DNA from 3 places in the Mesorhizobium sp. B2-4-1 genome. Region 1 is predicted to be linked to each of the others. Evidence: predicted binding sites of a transcription regulator. Region 1 holds the regulator's gene; each other region holds the start of a gene.

Region 1 (5,760 bases):
TTTCGAGCTCCGGAATAAATAATGACAGCCAAGGCCGGTTCTGCCAGTATTTGACGGTCGTCGGGATCCTGGGGAGAGAACGCGGCGACGGGGAGGATGCGAGAAACATGTCGGTCGGAATCCGCCACGACGATTTGCGCCGACGCAACCGGGCGATGGTGATCGCGGCCGTGCGCCGTGCCGGGCAGCCCTCGCGCACCGAGATTGCCGCGACCACCGGGCTCAGCCATTCCACCATATCGGCGATCTCCTCCGACCTGATTGGCGAAGGCATCCTGGCGCAGAGCAAGCCGAGCGAGGCCGGTGCGCTGAAACGCGGCCGGCCGCAGGTCGGCCTCAGCCTCAACCCTGAAGCCGCGGCGGTGATGACCGTGGTGCTGTCGCTGAATTTTCTCTCCGTCGCCGTCATCGACTATGCCGGCCAGGTGATATCTGAAGAGCAGCGCCGGCTGGACACGCTCACCCTGTCGCGCGAGGCGCTGATCGGCGAATGCGTGGCCATCGTCAGGCGGCGGTTCGAGGATCCCGACCTCGACGTCGGCAGCATCGCCCGTATCGCGCTGGCGATCCAGGGCATCACCGACACGGATGCGCGCACCATGCTGTGGTCGCCGATCACGCCGCAGACCGACATCGCCTTCGCCGACATACTGGAGGCCGAGTTCGGCATTCCCGCCACCATGGAGAACGATTGCAACATGATGGCGGTGGCGCTGCGCTGGCGCGATCCCCAGCGCTACCGCGACGACTTCATCGCCATCCTTTTGTCGCACGGCATCGGCATGGGCTTGGTGCTGAAGGGTGAACTGTTCACCGGCACCCATTCATCCGGAGGCGAGTTCGGCCACATGATCCATCGCCCCGGCGGGGCGCTCTGCCGCTGCGGGCGGCGCGGCTGCGTCGAGGCCTATGCCGGCAACTATGCCATCTGGCGCAACGCGAGGCAGCTTGGCGAGGACACCGAGCCCGTCGACGTCAGCGACGCCGACATGCGCACCCTGGCGGCCTCGGCGCGCGAAAAGGACGGGCCGGAGCGCGAAGCCTACCGCAAGGCCGGCGAGGCGCTGGGTTACGGCCTTGGCAGCCTGTTCGCGCTGATCGATCCGGCGCCGGTCGCCATGGTCGGCGTCAGCGCCGCCGCCTTCGACCTGATCGAGCCGGCTCTGCGCGAGGCCATTGCCCAGACCGCCGGCGGCCAGCACTCGAAATCGATTTCCTTCGACACCGAGCCGAACGAACTGCCACTGATCCGCGAGGGCTGCGCCATGCGCGCGCTGACCTTCGTCGACCAGGAGATTTTCGCGCCGGGGGCACAGGCGAAATCAGGCGTGGGCGAGAACGTTGCGTGACATATCCCTAGTCTTCGCGAATCGCATACCCCGCGCCCCGAATGGTGCGGATCACGTCAGGCATGCGGCCATTGTTGACCGCCTTGCGCAGCCGGCCGACATGCACGTCCACGGTGCGCTCGTCGATATAGATCGTTTCGCCCCAGACATTGTCGAGCAGTTGGCTGCGCGAGAACACGCGGCCGGGATGTCGCATCATGAATTCGAGCAGGCGGAACTCGGTCGGCCCGAGCCGGATCTCGCTTTTCTTGCGGTAGACCCGGTGCGATTCACGGTCGAGCACGATGTCGCCGACCTTGAGCACGCTGGACAGAACTTCGGGCTTGGCGCGGCGCAGCAGCGCCTTGACGCGTGCCATGAATTCCGGCGTTGAGAACGGCTTGACCAGATAGTCGTCGGCGCCGGTGGAGAGACCGCGCACCCGGTCGCTTTCCTCGCCGCGCGCCGTCAGCATGATGATCGGCAGCCGCTCGGTCTCGGGCCGCATGCGGAGACGGCGGCAGAGCTCGATGCCGGACACCGCCGGCACCATCCAGTCGAGCACAAGAAGGTCAGGGACATTCTCCTGCAAGCGGATCTCGGCTTCGTCGCCGCGCGTCACCACCTCTACCTGATAACCCTCCGATTCCAGATTGTAACGGAGCAGCACACCCAGCGGCTCCTCGTCCTCCACCACCATGATGCGTGGCGCGATCATCGACTGGTCACCCCTGCCGTCAAGCCGCTGGCGCCGACATCGCCGTCTCGTCCTGCTTCGGGCGATTGGCGGGCAATTGCGTGCCGGTCAGCACATAATAGGCATTTTCGGCAATGTTGGTCACGTGATCGCCGATGCGCTCGAGATTCTTGGCGCAGAACAAAAGATGCGTGCAGGCGGTGATGTTGCGCGGATCCTCCATCATGTAGGTCAGCAGCTCGCGGAACACCGATGTGTATTTGACGTCGATGCGTTCATCGTCGGCGCGCAGCTTGGCAAGTGCCGCGGCATCGCGCGCCGCATACTCCTCGATCACGCCTTGCACCTGGATCAGCACAAGCTGCGCCATGGCGTCGATGGAGTGCGACAGGTCGCGCGGCGTGGCGGCAAGGCCGACGGTGCCGACGCGCTTGGCGATGTTCTTGGCGAGATCGCCGATGCGTTCGAGATCGCCCGCCATGCGGATCGAGCCGACGACATGGCGCAGATCGTCCGCCATGGGCTGCCGCTTGGCGATCAGGGTGATGGCGCGGTCGTCGAGTTCGCGCTGGCGCGCATCCATGATCGCGTCGTCGGAGACGACGCGCTGGGCGAGCGCGTTGTCGGAATTCAGGAGCGCCTTGGTCGCGCCGCCGACCATCGATGAGGCGAGATCGCCCATGTCGCGGATCAGCCTGCTGATCTGTCCGAGATCTTCGTCAAAGGCTGCGACTGTGTGTTCGGCCATGATCTTGGTCCTCGTATGCCTGGGATCAGCCGAAGCGGCCGGTGATATAGTCCTGCGTGCGCTTCTCGCGGGGCGACGTGAAGATCTTCTCGGTGCGGTCGAACTCGACCAGCTCGCCCAGATACATGAAGGCGGTCTGCTTCGACACGCGCGCCGCCTGCTGCATGTTGTGGGTGACGATGACGATCGTATAATCGGCCTGCAACTCGTCGATCAGCTCCTCGATCTTGGCGGTCGACAGCGGATCGAGCGCCGAGGCAGGCTCGTCGAGCAGGATGACCTCCGGCTTCACCGCCACCGTGCGGGCGATGCAGAGGCGCTGCTGCTGGCCGCCCGAAAGGCTGAGGCCGCTGGCGTTGAGCTTGTCCTTGACCTCGCTCCACAGTGCCGCGCGCTTCAGCGCCTGCTCGACACGGCCGTCCATCTCCGCCTTGCTGAGCTTCTCATAGAGCCTGACGCCGAAGGCGATGTTCTCGTAGATCGACATCGGGAACGGCGTCGGCTTCTGGAACACCATGCCGATCTTGGTCCTGAGCAGGTTGAGATCCTGCGAACGGTCGAGGATATTCTGGCCGTCGAGCAGCACCTGGCCCTCGGCGCTCTGCCTCGGGTAAAGCTCGTAGATGCGGTTGAAGACGCGCAGCAGCGTCGACTTCCCGCAGCCCGAAGGCCCGATGAAGGCGGTGACGCTGCGCTCGGGCAGCGACAGGCTGATATCCTTCAGCGCCTTCGACTGGCCATAGTAGAAATTGAGGCCCTTGACCTCGATCTTGGCTTTCTCGACCGCGACTTCGGGCGTATTCAACTCGGTGGACAACATCGGTTTCATCTGTCCTCTCTGCGTCCGGTAAGGCTGCGGGCGAAGATGCTCAGCCCGAGAACCGTAAGGGTGATTATGAGTGCGCCGGTCCACGCCAGCTGCTGCCATTCCTCGTAGGGGCTGAGAGCGAACTGGAAGATGGTGACGGGCAGGCTGGCCATCGGCGCATTGAGATTACTCGACCAGAACTGGTTGTTGAGCGCCGTGAAGAGCAGCGGCGCCGTCTCGCCGGAAATGCGGGCGATGGCCAGCAATATGCCGGTGACGATGCCCGACAGCGCCGCACGGTAGGCGACCGAGCGGATGACCACCCAGCGCGGCGCGCCGATCGCGGCGCCGGCCTCGCGCAGGGCGTTCGGCACGAGGTTGAGCATGTCCTCGGTGGTGCGCACGACGACCGGGATGACCAGGATGGCCAGAGCGACGGCACCGGCGATCGCCGAGAAATGTCCCATCGGCCGCACCAGCAGCTCGTAGACGAACAGGCCGACGATGATCGAGGGTGCCGACAGCAGGATGTCGTTGATGAAGCGCACGACGGTGGTGAGGCGCGAGAAGCGGCCATATTCGGCCATGTAGGTCCCAGCGAGGACACCGATCGGCGTGCCGACGATGACGGCGATGACTGTCATCATGATACTGCCGTAGATGGCATTGAGCAGGCCGCCGGCATCGCCGGGCGGCGGTGTCATTTCGGTGAACACAGAGAGCGAAACACCCGACAGGCCCTTATAGAGCAGTGCGCCGAGGATGAGCGCCAGCCAGGCCAGGCCGATGCCCGCCGCCGTGACGCATAGCGTCATCATCACGGCATTCCTGCGCTTGCGTCGATTGTGAAGCGATGTGGCCGTCGACATCGGTCAGGCTCCCGTGCGGCTGTCCATGCGCAGCAGCATGTAGCGCGCAAGGGCAAGGATCAGGAAAGTGATGACGAACAGGATCAGGCCGAGCGCCACCAGCGAAGACGTATAGAGATCGCCGTCGGCTTCGGTGAACTCGTTGGCGATGGTCGCCGAGATCGTCGTGCCGGGCGCGAACAGCGAGCCGCTGATGCGGTGGGCGTTGCCGATGACGAAGGTTACCGCCATGGTTTCGCCGAGCGCGCGGCCGAGGCCGAGCATGACGCCGCCCATGATGCCGACGCGGGTATAGGGGATGACGACGCGGCGCGTGACCTCCCAGGTCGTGCAGCCGATGCCGTAGGCCGATTCCTTCAGCACCGCCGGCACCGTGTCGAAGACATCCTTGGTGATCGAGGTGATGAAGGGCAGGACCATGATGGCAAGGATCATCGCCGAGGTCAGAAGGCCGATGCCGTAGGGCGGGCCGGCAAACAGGCTGGAGAGTCCCGGCACGTCGTGGAAAAGCTTGATGATGAAGGGCTGCACCGTCGTCTGCAGGAACGGCGCGAACACGAACAGGCCCCAGATGCCGTAGATGATGGAGGGTATGCCGGCAAGCAGCTCGACGGCGATGCCGATGGGGCGTCGGAGTGGCCGCGGGCAGAGTTCGGTAAGGAAGATGGCGATGCCGATGCCGATGGGAACGGCGATCAGGATAGCGATGGCGGCGGTGACGATGGTTCCGTAGATCGGGGCCAGCGCTCCGAAATTCTCGGTGACCGGGTTCCACGATTCGGTCGTCAGGAAGGAGAACCCGAATTTCGACAGCGCTTCCCACGAGCCGGCAAACAGCGAAATCGCCACGCCGCCGAGGATGAGCAGGACGAGGATGGCGGAAAAGCGTGTCGCCGTTCGGAAAATCGTATCGGTGAGCGCGAAGCGTCGGACCGTCGCTTCCCTGGCCCGCATGGCGGCCGACGATGGCATGGCTTCGGAGACGGCGGTCATCTGGCCCTCGCGTTTCAAGGAAGACAGGGAGGGCGCCGTGAAGCGCCCTCCTCGTTCAGCAGGGATTACATGGCGGAATAGAGCGGCTTGCCGTCTTCGCCGACGATGTCCTTGGCCCACATGTCCTCGACGCTCTTGACGACCGCGTCGGGGATCGGAACGTAGTCCAGCGCCCCGGCCATGTCGTCGCCCTTGGCGTAGGACCAGGCGAAGAACTTGAGCGCTTCACCGGTCGCCGCCACGTCGCCGGGCTTCTTGTAGACCAGGATCCAGGTCGCCGACGTCATCGGCCAGGATTCGGCGCCCGGCTGGTTGGC
Region 2 (5,760 bases), on a different contig from region 1:
AGAAAGATCGTCCGCTTGTCCTCGGCGAACGAAAAGCCCTTCTTCAACAGCCAGCGCTCGGAGTAGCGCACGGTTTCGTTGCGCTTGCCGGAAAAATCGTGTTCGGGCAGCGGCAGACGGGTGTCGATGCCCAGCCGGTTGACCTTGTAGCCGAGCCCGGCCAGCACCCGCGCCGACTGTTCGCCGATCTGCACGAACCAGGGGCTGCCGGCGGTCTCGACGAAGCGCCTGATGTAGTCGGCCCGATGGGCCGGATCGGCGACCGGGTCGCCGAGCGCGAAATGATGCTTCATCTTGGTGCCGAAAGCGATGTAGCCGTCGGCATCGCCGAAATAGGAGAGCCTGCCTTGCACGGCGGAGGAGTAGGCGAGTGAGAAGTCGCCGTGGCGGCGCACCAGCGCCAGCCGTTCGGCATGGGTGAACGCCTGGCGCTCGACCTTTGGCGAGGCACGCTCGAGGATTTTGTCGAGATAGATCCGCAAGGAGGGCATGGGTCGAGATTCCGCGTGCATCTGCGGCGCGCACCCGGGTACGCTATACGCCGTGGCGCCTTGATTTTGCACAGGAAGCCGAAAAAAGCGTTTCGAGGACTTCGGATTCCTGTACCGGTAACAGAGATCCGCCAGCCCCCGGATCTCGAATCAATCACATTGCCGCGACCTGATTATCGCCGATCTCGCGTATATGCCATATAGGACGCAACCGCGGTGCGGCGCATGGCCTCGAAATCCGGGGCCGATCTGCTGTATGGATCATGCGCGGGAGGGCGTTCTGCCGGTGTCGGCGGAAGCGCCACAAGGGTGGAATGGGGTTCGTGAGCGAATGGCAGATACGACAATCAGACCGGCAGCGCACCAGACGGTAACCATCGAACCGGCGATCGTCATCGGCGCCGGCGCCGCCGGTCTCGCGGCAGCGCAGGCCTTGGTAAAGGCCGGCGTGGCGACGGCGATCCTGGAAAAGGAGAGCCGGCTGGCGGAGCCATGGCATCGGCGTCACCAGCAGCTGCGCCTCAATACTCACCGCGACCTTTCGGCACTTCCCGGCCTTGCCTATCCGAAGGGCACGCTCGCCTTCCCCCACAGAACCGCCGTCATCCGCTATCTGAACGATTTCAGCGAGGCGAACCGGCTGCCGGTGGAGCTCGGCGTCGCCGTCGAGGCGGTCCTGTTCAGGGGCGACCACTGGGCGATAGAGACCAGCGCCGGGATGCGCCTAGCGCGCCACGTCGTGATCGCCACCGGCCGCGACAGACAGCCGTTCATCCCCGACTGGAAAGGAATGCGGGATTTCGCCGGCCGCATCATCCATTCGGCGGATTTCGGCGACGCGAAGGACTATGCCGGCAAGAAGGTGCTGGTCGTCGGCGCCGGCAACTCGGGTATAGACGCGCTCAACCACCTGGCGCAGGCAGGCACCGCCTCGCTGTGGCTGTCGGCCCGCAACGGTCCGTCGGTCCTGCCCAAGCGCATCGGCAAGATTGCCGTGCACCGGCTGTCGCCGCTGATGGCGCGGTTGCCTTTGCGGGTCGCCGATGCGGTGATCGCCTTGACGCAGCGGCTGGTTTTCGGCGACCTGACGAAATTCGGCGTGCCGCCGGCACCGGTGGGCGGCGCCAGCCGCCTGACCACCGACTACACAGCGATCGCCGCCGACGAGGGCGCGATCGACGCCATCCGCTCGGGCAGGATCACCGTCGTGCCGGGGGTGCGGGAATTCACCCGCGACGGCGTCATCCTGGCCAATGGCAGCCTGATCGATCCCGACATCGTCATTGCCGCGACGGGCTACCGCACCGGGCTTGAGCAGATGGTCGGCGATCTCGGCGTGCTCGACGGCAAGGGCGTTCCGCTGTTCAATGGCGGGGATGCCGATCCGAAACTGCCTGGCCTCTGGTTCACCGGCATGCGGCCGAGCATCCGCGGCTGCTTCGCCAACGCCGCCATTCAGGCCAAGGCGATCGCCGAGCGGATTGCCCGGCGGATCGCCAATTCCGGCCCCTGAACCGGGCTGGAGGTTCGTTTTACGCGTCGGACGGAACCCCACTTTCCTGGAATTGCCCTCTAAATCGCGATCTTGCCGCCGCCTTGCCTGGTAATGGCGACAACCGCCGGCCGCACCGGCATGTCCGGCTTGAAATCGGGCCAGCGCGTCGACGGATCCTCATAATAGGACGGGCGGCCGAACGCCTCCCAGTCCTCGCCGCCGTCGCCCGGATGCTGGACGGCGACGAAGGCGGTCTGATCGTCGGGCGCAAACAGCGGCCCGCACATTTCAGCGCCGATCGGCACGCGGAAGAACAGTTTTGACGTCGCGCGCGCCGGCCCTTCGGTGTCGACCGCCCACAGGCCGTCGGTGCGGCCGGTGGCCTTCGGGCCCTGGCCGTCGGTGGCGACCCACAGGCGCCCGGCTGAATCGACCGCGCAATTGTCGGGCATGCCGAACCAGCCATTGGCCGTGGTGGCGGTGGAGAAGGTGGCGCCGACATCGGCAACCGCCGGATCGCCGCATTTCAGGAGCACTTCCCATTTGCCCCTGGTGCCGGCGAAATCGCCGCCATCTTCCGATATCTCGATGATGTGGCCGAAGGCGTTGTCGGCGCGCGGGTTGGCGGCGTCGACCTGGTCGGCCTTGCGCTTGGAATTGTTGGTCAGCATGACATAGACCTTGCCGTTGACACGATTGGGCTGGATGTCCTCGGGGCGGTCCATCTTGGTGGCGCCGAGCAGGTCGGCGGCACGCCGCGTCTCGATCAACACGTCGGCCTGGCCGGCAAAGCCGTTCTCGGCCGTCAGCGGGCCCTGGCCGAAGACGATCGGCAGCCATTCCACCGTACCGTCCGCGGCGAATTTGGCGACATGCAGCGTGCCGTCATCGAGCAGGTTCATGTTGGCGGCGCGGTCGTCCGGATCGAAACGGCCCGCGGTGACGAATTTGTAGACGTACTCGAAGCGCTCGTCGTCGCCGAGATAGAAGACGACGCGGCCATCCTTGGCGACGATCGATTCGGCGCCTTCATGCTTGAAGCGGCCCATTGCGGTGCGCTTCCTGGGCGTGGATGTCGGATCGTTGACGTCGACCTCGACGATCCAGCCGAAACGGTTGGGCTCGTTCGGCTCCTTGGCGAGGTCGAAACGATCGTAATGCGCGCCCCATTCATAGGCGCCTTCCGGAATGCCGAGGCGCTTGTAGTTGGCGGCTTCCTTATGGCCTTCCGGCAGTTCACCGGAGAAATAGCCGTGGATGTTCTCCTCGGCCATGACATAGGTGCCCCAAGGCGTGACGCCGCCGGCGCAGTTGTTGAATGTGCCGATGACCTTGGTGCCGGATGGGTCGGCATTGGTCTTGACGCGGTCATGACCGGCGACCGGGCCCGACAGCGCCATTTCGGTGTTGGAGGTGATGCGGCGGTTCAACTTGCCGTCGCGCACCACCTGCCACTTGCCGCCTTCCTTGCGGATCTCGACGATGGTGCCGCCATGTGCCGCCATCTCGACATCGACCTGCTCCTTCGAGAGCGGCGCGAGTTCGGCCGCCTTCTTGCCGTCCTTCTCGACGATCTTGACGATGCCCGGGAACATCAGATGCGGATTGGTGTATTCGTGGTTGACGACCAGCAGGCCATGCTCGGCGGAGCCACCGATCCCGATATAGCCGACATAGTCATTGTTGTAGCCGAATTGTCTTGCCTGGGCCTCAGCCGACTGCCTGGCCGGGTCGAACTCCGGCGAATCGGCAAACAGCGGATCGCCCCAGCGCAACAGCACGTCGGCATCGTAGCCCGGCGCGACATGGTGCTTGTCGTCGATACCGGCTTCGAGTTCCTCGAACGAGAAGGCGGAGCCCTCGGCGGCACGCGCATCGTCGGCGGCCACGAGCGCCAGCGGGCTGACGGTGGCGGCAATGGCCGAGACGGCCAGCGAGCCCTTGAGGAAGGCGCGGCGGGAGAACCGCTCGGCAATGATTTCGCCCATGGTGCGGTTTTCGGTGGGGTTGGTCGCCGGACCGTCGTTTTCCTCAAGCAGGCTGGTGCGGAATCGGGCGTCGGGCGAGCGATGGTCGGTCATGGTCTGCCTCTGGCTGGATGGCTGGAGCGTGTCACGCGTTTCGACCCCTTATAGACGATCGGTCACACTTTCGTGACATTCGTGCACCCGCCAGCTTGACCGCGAACCTCGCGCCACATCCGGTTTAAAACTCGGACCAAGGTCCTAAACCGATCGGGGCGAAGGTCCGGATTGCCGCGGCATCGGTCGTGGGCCACTTACACGAACACGCCATGTCGCCGATGGTCGCGTACCTGCACGAGATGGCCTCTGAATTTTGCCGGTCCGATCAAGTGAGGGACTGATGCGCAGCTCGATCATGGCTCATTGTTGCTGGCTGGCCCTGAGAGCAGTGCCGGCACTGGCGCTGACCATAGCCCCCTATCACCTCGATTTTCACGGTTCCGCCGCAGGCATTGTCGCGTCCAGCGCCCAAGCCAAGCCTGGCGGGAACAGCGGCAATGGCGGTGGTAGCGGTAACGGCAATGGCGGCAATGGAAATAACGGCGGCGGCAACAATGGCAACGCCGGAGGCAACAATGGCAACGCCGGAGGCAACAATGGCAACGCTGGCGGCAACGGGAACAATGGCGCCGGCAACAACGGCAAGGGGAAGGGTGCCAACAGCTCCGGCAAGCATGTGAACGCAACAACCGGCGATCGTGTCGAAATAGACGACAACAAGATCGTGGTGCAGCACCCTAACGGCTTCGGGGAAGAGATCGAGAAGGGTCGCTTCAAAATGACCGACGCTCTGGGCCGCACGATCGTCGAGCGCCCTGCGACGGCGGCGGATATAAGCCGCCTCAAGGGGTTGTAGAGCGGGCAATAGGCATCGCCCGCTTTACGTGTCACCTCCGCCGCCCCCCGGCGGAGGTGACCTTGTCACTCCGGCCCCGTATAGGGGCCGTCTTTTTTGCCCTGGAGCGTTCCGCTGCTGCACCGCGCTTCAGGTTTTCATTTATGCGTGTCGTTATCCCAAACCGGGGATCCCTTGCGGCCGACCAGGATTAGCTGCCGGCCCGATCCCGCGCTTCGCGCATCAGCAGCGCCGCCTCGGTGCGATTGCGGACGTTGAGCTTGGACAGCACACCGGTCATGTGATGCTTGACCGTTTTTTCCTGCAGTGCCAGCCGCAGCGCCACTTCCTTGTTGCTCAGCCCTTCCGCCACCAGCTGCAGGATCTCGGCCTCGCGTCCGGTGAGCTGACGCAGGCGATCCGTCCTGCCGTTGGCCGGCTGCAGCGATTGCAGGTCCGAAAGCAGGCGAGCCGACAGGGTCGGCGACACATAGGTCTCGCCGGCCGCGACACCATGGAGGATTTCGGCCAGCATGCGCGAGCCGACCCCCTTCAGCACATAGCCGCGCACACCGGCATTCAGCGCCCGCGCCACGTCGGCATTGGCCTCCGAGACCGTCAGCATGACGATCTTCTGTCCGGGATTGGCACCCAGTATGCCGGCCACCGACGCAAGGCCGTCACCCGGCATGCTGATGTCGAGCAGCAGTATGTCGGGCTGCAAAGTCGAGGCGATGCGTTCGGCATCCTGCGCCGTGGCGCCCTGGGCCACCATTTCGAAGCCGCCGATCTCCGACAGGCTGCGGGTAACGCCTTCGCGAAACAGAGGGTGGTCGTCGACAATGGCGACACGGATGGTACCGATCATGGTTGATCCTCGACGGCTAGCGTAATCATCAATCGTGTTCCCTGCGG
Region 3 (5,760 bases), on a different contig from region 1:
ATGAAAAAGAACGGCGTTCGCGAATCGCCGGCGCCGCGCAGCACCGTCATCACAAAGGACAGAAGGTTCATCATCGGCACGGCCACGAAGATGATGCGCAAATAGGAGCGCGCCAGCGGCAAGGCGTCGGGCGGTGTGCCGAGCGCGCCCAGAATGGCGTCTACCCAGATCCAGCCGCAGACGGCGAACAGCACCGAGACGAAGAAGAAGAAGGTGGCGCTGGTGCCGACGATGCGGCGCGCCTCGGGTAGGTCGCGGGCGCCGACCGATTGCGCCACCAGTATGGTGGCCGCCATGCCGATGCCGAACACCGTGCCGAGGATGAGGAACAGCACCAGATTGGCATTGGAGGTGGCGGTGAGCGCGGATTCGCCGAGGAAGCGGCCGACCCAGACGGCGTTGACCGAGCCGTTGAGCGATTGCAGCACGTTGGAGCCGAGCACCGGCAGGGCGAACAGCAGGAGCGTGCGCGGAATGGGGCCGCTGGTCAGGTCACCGGTGCGCCGGCGCGCGGGCATCTTTTCATCCATGGCGGCAATCCGGCAAAGCTGGTTCTTTTGAGTCCGGCACGCAGGATACCGCAGGCCCGACCGGGATGCACCCTGGAGAAAGGAGCGATGGCGGGTAAGGCACGCCGTCGTGCATCCGATCATGCTTGTCGGGCCGGAGGCCCGCCTGGCGCCTCCGGCAAGATGCTTACTTCCTGGCGAGGCCGGGAAGCGTGACCTGAAAGACAAGGAACATGGTGTCGACATCGGCGCCGTCCTCGGCCTTGTAGGGCGCGCCGACCTGGAAACCGTCCTGGGCGAGGAAATCGTTGTCGTTGGCGACGAACAGGAAATAGTCGTCGGGCAGCTTCGGATCGAGCACGCTCGCCAGCGACATCGCTTCCCACTTTTCCGAGAGGTTGTCCTTGTCATTGGGCGCGCCATTGTGCAGGCCGAAGCGGGCAAGCTCGGCCTTGTCGTTGATGTCGATGAACGGCGTCAGCCTTGCCGGCGTCCCCGACGGATCGAGCACGCCCTTGGGCGCCACCGGCTTGTCGGCGGCATCGAAGGGACCGCCGGCGATGTCGGTCGCGCCGGAAAGGTCGACAATGTCGATCTTGCGATACAGCGACTCTTCGCCCTTCAGGCCCTGGCCATTGCCGCTGTCGCGCGCCAGCATCAGGAAAGCCGTGTCCGACAGCGCCACGATCTCGCTTTGCGCAGCCACCTTGGTCTTGCCCTTGGCGTCCTTGAACACCGGCAGCGGCACGACATATTCATGTGCCAGCTTGAGATGGGCAAGATCGGAGGCGTCATAGACCAGCGCCCTGGTGTTCTGGCGCGTCGAGGCCGAATCGCCGCCGTCCTGCCGGGTCGCCGACTGCAAAACCGCGATCACGAACTTGCCGTCCGGCGTCATTGCCATGCCTTCGAGGCCCTGATTGTTCTGGCGGCCGGTTTCGGGATCCTTTGGGTCGGGTTCGGCAGCACCTGGGCCCGGATTGTCGGAAGCAAAGTTGGCCGTGCCGTGGCGCATCGGCACGAGCGCGGCCGGAGGCTGGGTCGCCGACATCAGACGGCCGTCGGCGGAGAAGCGGTAGATGTCGGGACCGTATTCGTCGGAGACGAGCATGGTGCCGTCGGGCAGCCGCACGATCGCCTCATTGTCGAGCGCGAGCTTGCCATTGTCGGCCTGCGGCAGGACAGGCATGTCGCCGGCGGCGGGACGCACGCCGTTCAGCGGGTCGAGACCGCTGGCGTCGGCGCCCTTGTCGTCGGTCAGGAGCATGGTGTCGGCGAGCGTCGCCTTGACGCCGGTCTGCTCCTGGCCGGCCGCGGGCGCGGCACCTGGCGCCACCGGGGCGAACTCGATGTTGATCGTGTTGAGGCGCGGCCGGTAGTCGGTGGTACCGACGACGTTATAACCGCGGTCGGGCAGCAGCCACAGCGAGCCTCTGTAGGTGCCGGCATCATGCGTCCAGCCCGCGGTGTCGATCGACATGCCGGAGCCGGAGCCGAAGGTCTCGCCGAACCTGTCGCGCTGGCCGGCCGGGATGCGGCCAACCCCCACCAGCCCCTTGTTGACGAAACTGGCGCCGCCGACGCTGGCCGAGCTGTCGGCGAAGGCGGGCAGCGAAACGGCCGAGGCCGCCAGCGCGGCGACCAGCAGCCGCAACGAGAATGAGCGTAGATGCGTCATGGATATCCCCTTGATGACAAAGCGCCGGGACGGCGGAATTCTGAGGTTGCCTGGCGGCGGCGAGGCTGCCGCCCTGGAGGGCCGCTTGTGCCCTCGGCAAGCGGTCTAAGGCGCGAACATGATGCTTGCATGACAGTTGGTGACGCATTCGCGTCGGCCCGCCGCGACGCTGCTGGGGAAGTGCGGCCGCGCCAAAAAATCGATCGTTCCGACACAGGTTCGACAGCGTCCAGGAGCTGTTCGTAGTACTAGACACTCATGTACAGTACGTATATGGTTCCGGTTTCGAACAGTCCGTGGAGGAGGGAAGCCTTGAAGTCTCACTACCGCGCAGTCGTCATCGGGGGAGGAGTGGTGGGCGCTTCGGTGCTCTATCACCTGGCGCGGTTCGGCTGGTCGGATGTGGCGCTGATCGAGCGCGCCGAACTGACGGCGGGGTCGACTTGGCATGCGGCGGCGGGGTTCCACGCGCTCAATGCCGACCCCAATGTCGCCGCGCTGCAGGATTACACCATCAACCTTTACCGCGAGATCGAGGCCGAATCCGGCCAGGACGTCGGGCTGCACATGACTGGCGGCGTCAACATAGCCAGCGATCCGGCGCGCTGGGAGTGGCTGAAATCGGCCTGGGCGGTATTCCAGTCGGTCGACATCGAGACCGCCCGGCTGGTGACGCCTGACGAGATCAAGGCAATCTGCCCGATCGTCGACGTCACCGGCGTGCTTGGCGGCCTCTACGATTCCAACGAGGGCCATCTCGACCCTTACGGCACGACGCATGCGTATGTCGGTGCCGCCAGGAAGCGCGGCGCCGACGTGATCCTGCGCAACCGCGTGGTCGAGCTGAAGGCGCGCGCCGACGGCCATTGGGATGTCGTCACAGAGCAACGCACCATCACCGCCGAGCATGTCGTGAATGCCGGCGGGTTGTGGGCCAAGCAACTCGGCCGCATGGCCGGGGTTGAACTGCCGGTGACGCCGATGGAGCACCATTATTTCGTCACCGAGGACATTCCGGAAGTCGCTGCCCTCGACAAGGAGATCGGCCTGGCCGTCGATCTCGACGGCTTTTCCTATCTGCGGCAGGAGCGCAAGGGCGTGCTGCTCGGCGTCTACGAGCAGAACCCGAAGCACTGGAACATGGACGGCGCGCCGTGGGATTACGGCATCGAGCTCATCCCCGAAGACACCGACCGCATCGGCCCGGAACTTGCCAAGGCGCATGAGCGCTTCCCTTGCCTGGCGACGGCAGGCATCCGCAAATGGGTCAACGGCGCCTTCACCTTCACCCCGGACGGCAATCCGATCGTCGGGCCGGTCCGCGGCCTGAAGAATTACTGGGTCGCCTGCGGCGTCATGGCCGGCTTCAGCCAGGGCGGCGGCGTCGGCAAGTCGCTGGCCGAGTGGATGATTTACGGCGAGCCGCAGGCCGACATTTTCGGCATGGACATCGCCCGCTACGGCGCCTTCGCCGCAAACCGGGAATATCTCAGGCAGACGACGCGACAGTTTTATTCTCGTCGTTTCGTCATGACCTTTCCCAACGAACGGCTGCCTGCGGGCCGGCCGCTGAAACGCCCCGGCGCCTATGACGGCATGAGTGCGGCGGGCTGCGAATGGACGGCTTCCTGGGGGCTGGAAATCCCCGCCTATTTCGCGCCGATGGGATTCCGCGAGGAGACGACGCTCAGGCGCTCCAACGCCTTCGACATCGTCGGTGACGAGGCGCTGCAAGTCCGGCGCGCCGCCGGCCTCATCGATATCTCGGCCTATGCGCGCTACGCGATCACGGGACCGGGCGCGGAGGCCTGGCTCGACAGGCTGCTGGCCTGCAGGCTGCCGAAGGCGGGACAGGCGAGGCTGGCGCCGATGCTCGGGCCGGACGGGCGGCTGAAGGGCGATCTCACCGTCTTCAACTGGGGCAATGGCGACTACTGGCTGATGGGCTCCTACTATCTGCGCGAATTTCACATGCGCTGGTTCGAAGCGCATATGGCTGAAGGCGTTTGCGTCACCGATATTTCAGATGCGATGTCCGGCTTCCTGGTCACCGGCCCCAATGCCAGAAAGATCGTCGAGCGCACGACGCACCAGGACATCTCCGCCAAAGCCTTGCCATTCATGGCATGCGGCGAATTCGACATCGGCATGGTGGGGGCGCGGATGGCTCGCCTTTCGATCGCCGGCGAGCTCGGCTTCGAGATCAACTGCCCGGCCACCATGCATGCCACATTGCGCGAAACGCTGCTTGCCGCCGGCGAGGATCTCGGCCTCGCCGAGATTGGCTATTACGCACTCAACGCGCTTCGGCTGGAAAAGAGCTTCGGCATCTGGTCGCGCGAATTCACGCAAGGCTACACGCCCGGCCAGACAGGTCTCGACCGCTTCATTGCTTTCGACAAGGGCGATTTCATTGGCCGCGAGGCGGCGCTGAAGGAACGCAAGGCCGGTGTTGCACGACGGATCGTGACGCTGGAAGTCGATGCCGTCGACGCGGACGCCAGCGGCTTCGAGCCGGTCTGGCACGGCGCTCGGCGCGTCGGCTTCGTCACCTCCGGCGGCTTTGGCTACACGATCGGCAAGAGCGTCGCGCTGGCGTTGGTGGATGACGATTTTGCCGAGGAAGGAACGGCGCTTTGCGTGCACATTGTCGGCACCGAGCGGCCGGCGCGTGTCATTCCGGCTTCGCCCTACGATCCCTTGGGCAAGGCGATGCGGCAATGAGGAGGTTTCGGGATGATCGATGACGCGGCACGCGAAGGCAGGCGCGAGCGCCGGCGAGGACGCATCGGCGAGGCCGGCAGCGAGGGCAGCCGCCGGCCCAATTACCGCTCTCTGAAGAACCCGTTCCTGCCGCAGCCAATCTTTTCGGACGACCACGTCGCCTCGATCCACGACACGGCGCTGCGCGTGCTGGAAGAGCTGGGCATCAAGGTTCTGCTGCCGCAGGCGCGCGACCTGCTCGCTCGCGCCGGCGCCCTGATCGACCCCGAAACCGACATGGTGCGGATCGGCCTCGACATGGTGGCGGCCGCACTGGCCTCGGCGCCAAAATCGATCCAGACCCATGCCGGTGACCGCTCCCGCGATCTGACGCTGGAACTCGGGTCGATGACCTTCCTGGCAGGGTGCGGCGCGCCGAACGTCACTGACCTCGAACGCGGCCGCCGACCAGGCACACTGGCGGCCTTCGAGGAGTTCATCAAGCTGGTGCAGCATTTCGACGTGCTGCACATGCTGGGACCTTGCGTCGAGCCGCAGGACATCGACAACCGTTTTCGCCACTACGCCGTCAACCGGGCGCAACTGACCCTGTCGGACAAGCTTCCCTTCATCTTCGCGCGCGGCACCCCGCAGGTCGACGATAGTTTCGACATGATCAGGTTGGCGCGCGGGCTGTCCGAGGACGAGTTCCGCTCGGGCGCCCATTGCTACACCGTCATCAACACCAATTCGCCGCGCCAGCTCGACATCCCGATGGCGCAAGGCATCATCGACTTCGCCAGGGCGGGCCAGGTCCTGATCATCACGCCCTTCTGCCTGGCGGGTGCGATGGCCCCGATCACGGTGGCC

What was found. The regulator PhoB, encoded in region 1, activates phosphate uptake and scavenging genes when phosphate is short. The targets are predictions, from matches to a motif close to TGTCATNNANCTGTCAT.
Region 2: a site for PhoB is predicted at 4,129-4,145, ahead of FJ949_RS01760 (PhoX family phosphatase). Genes of this name have one in related genera too.
Region 3: a site for PhoB is predicted at 2,306-2,322, ahead of FJ949_RS08905 (esterase-like activity of phytase family protein). Genes of this name have one in related genera too.

Annotation. Positions count from the first base shown of each region.
Region 1 covers NZ_VFVN01000013.1:60,903-66,662, reverse strand. Annotated here, with positions in the region: gene FJ949_RS26285 (ROK family protein) at 108-1,349, shown strand; gene phoB (phosphate regulon transcriptional regulator PhoB) at 1,357-2,046, opposite strand; gene phoU (phosphate signaling complex protein PhoU) at 2,066-2,773, opposite strand; gene pstB (phosphate ABC transporter ATP-binding protein PstB) at 2,799-3,602, opposite strand; gene pstA (phosphate ABC transporter permease PstA) at 3,599-4,450, opposite strand; gene pstC (phosphate ABC transporter permease subunit PstC) at 4,454-5,443, opposite strand; gene pstS (phosphate ABC transporter substrate-binding protein PstS) at 5,509-5,760, opposite strand, start outside.
Region 2 covers NZ_VFVN01000001.1:348,006-353,765, forward strand. Annotated here, with positions in the region: gene FJ949_RS01750 (phosphatidylglycerol lysyltransferase domain-containing protein) at 1-491, opposite strand, end outside; gene FJ949_RS01755 (NAD(P)/FAD-dependent oxidoreductase) at 823-2,004, shown strand; gene FJ949_RS01760 (PhoX family phosphatase) at 2,064-4,067, opposite strand; gene FJ949_RS01765 (hypothetical protein) at 4,351-4,866, shown strand; gene FJ949_RS01770 (response regulator transcription factor) at 5,057-5,713, opposite strand; gene FJ949_RS01775 (sensor histidine kinase) at 5,710-5,760, opposite strand, start outside.
Region 3 covers NZ_VFVN01000003.1:117,648-123,407, forward strand. Annotated here, with positions in the region: gene FJ949_RS08900 (MATE family efflux transporter) at 1-530, opposite strand, end outside; gene FJ949_RS08905 (esterase-like activity of phytase family protein) at 697-2,187, opposite strand; gene FJ949_RS08910 (FAD-dependent oxidoreductase) at 2,500-4,911, shown strand; gene FJ949_RS08915 (trimethylamine methyltransferase family protein) at 4,924-5,760, shown strand, end outside.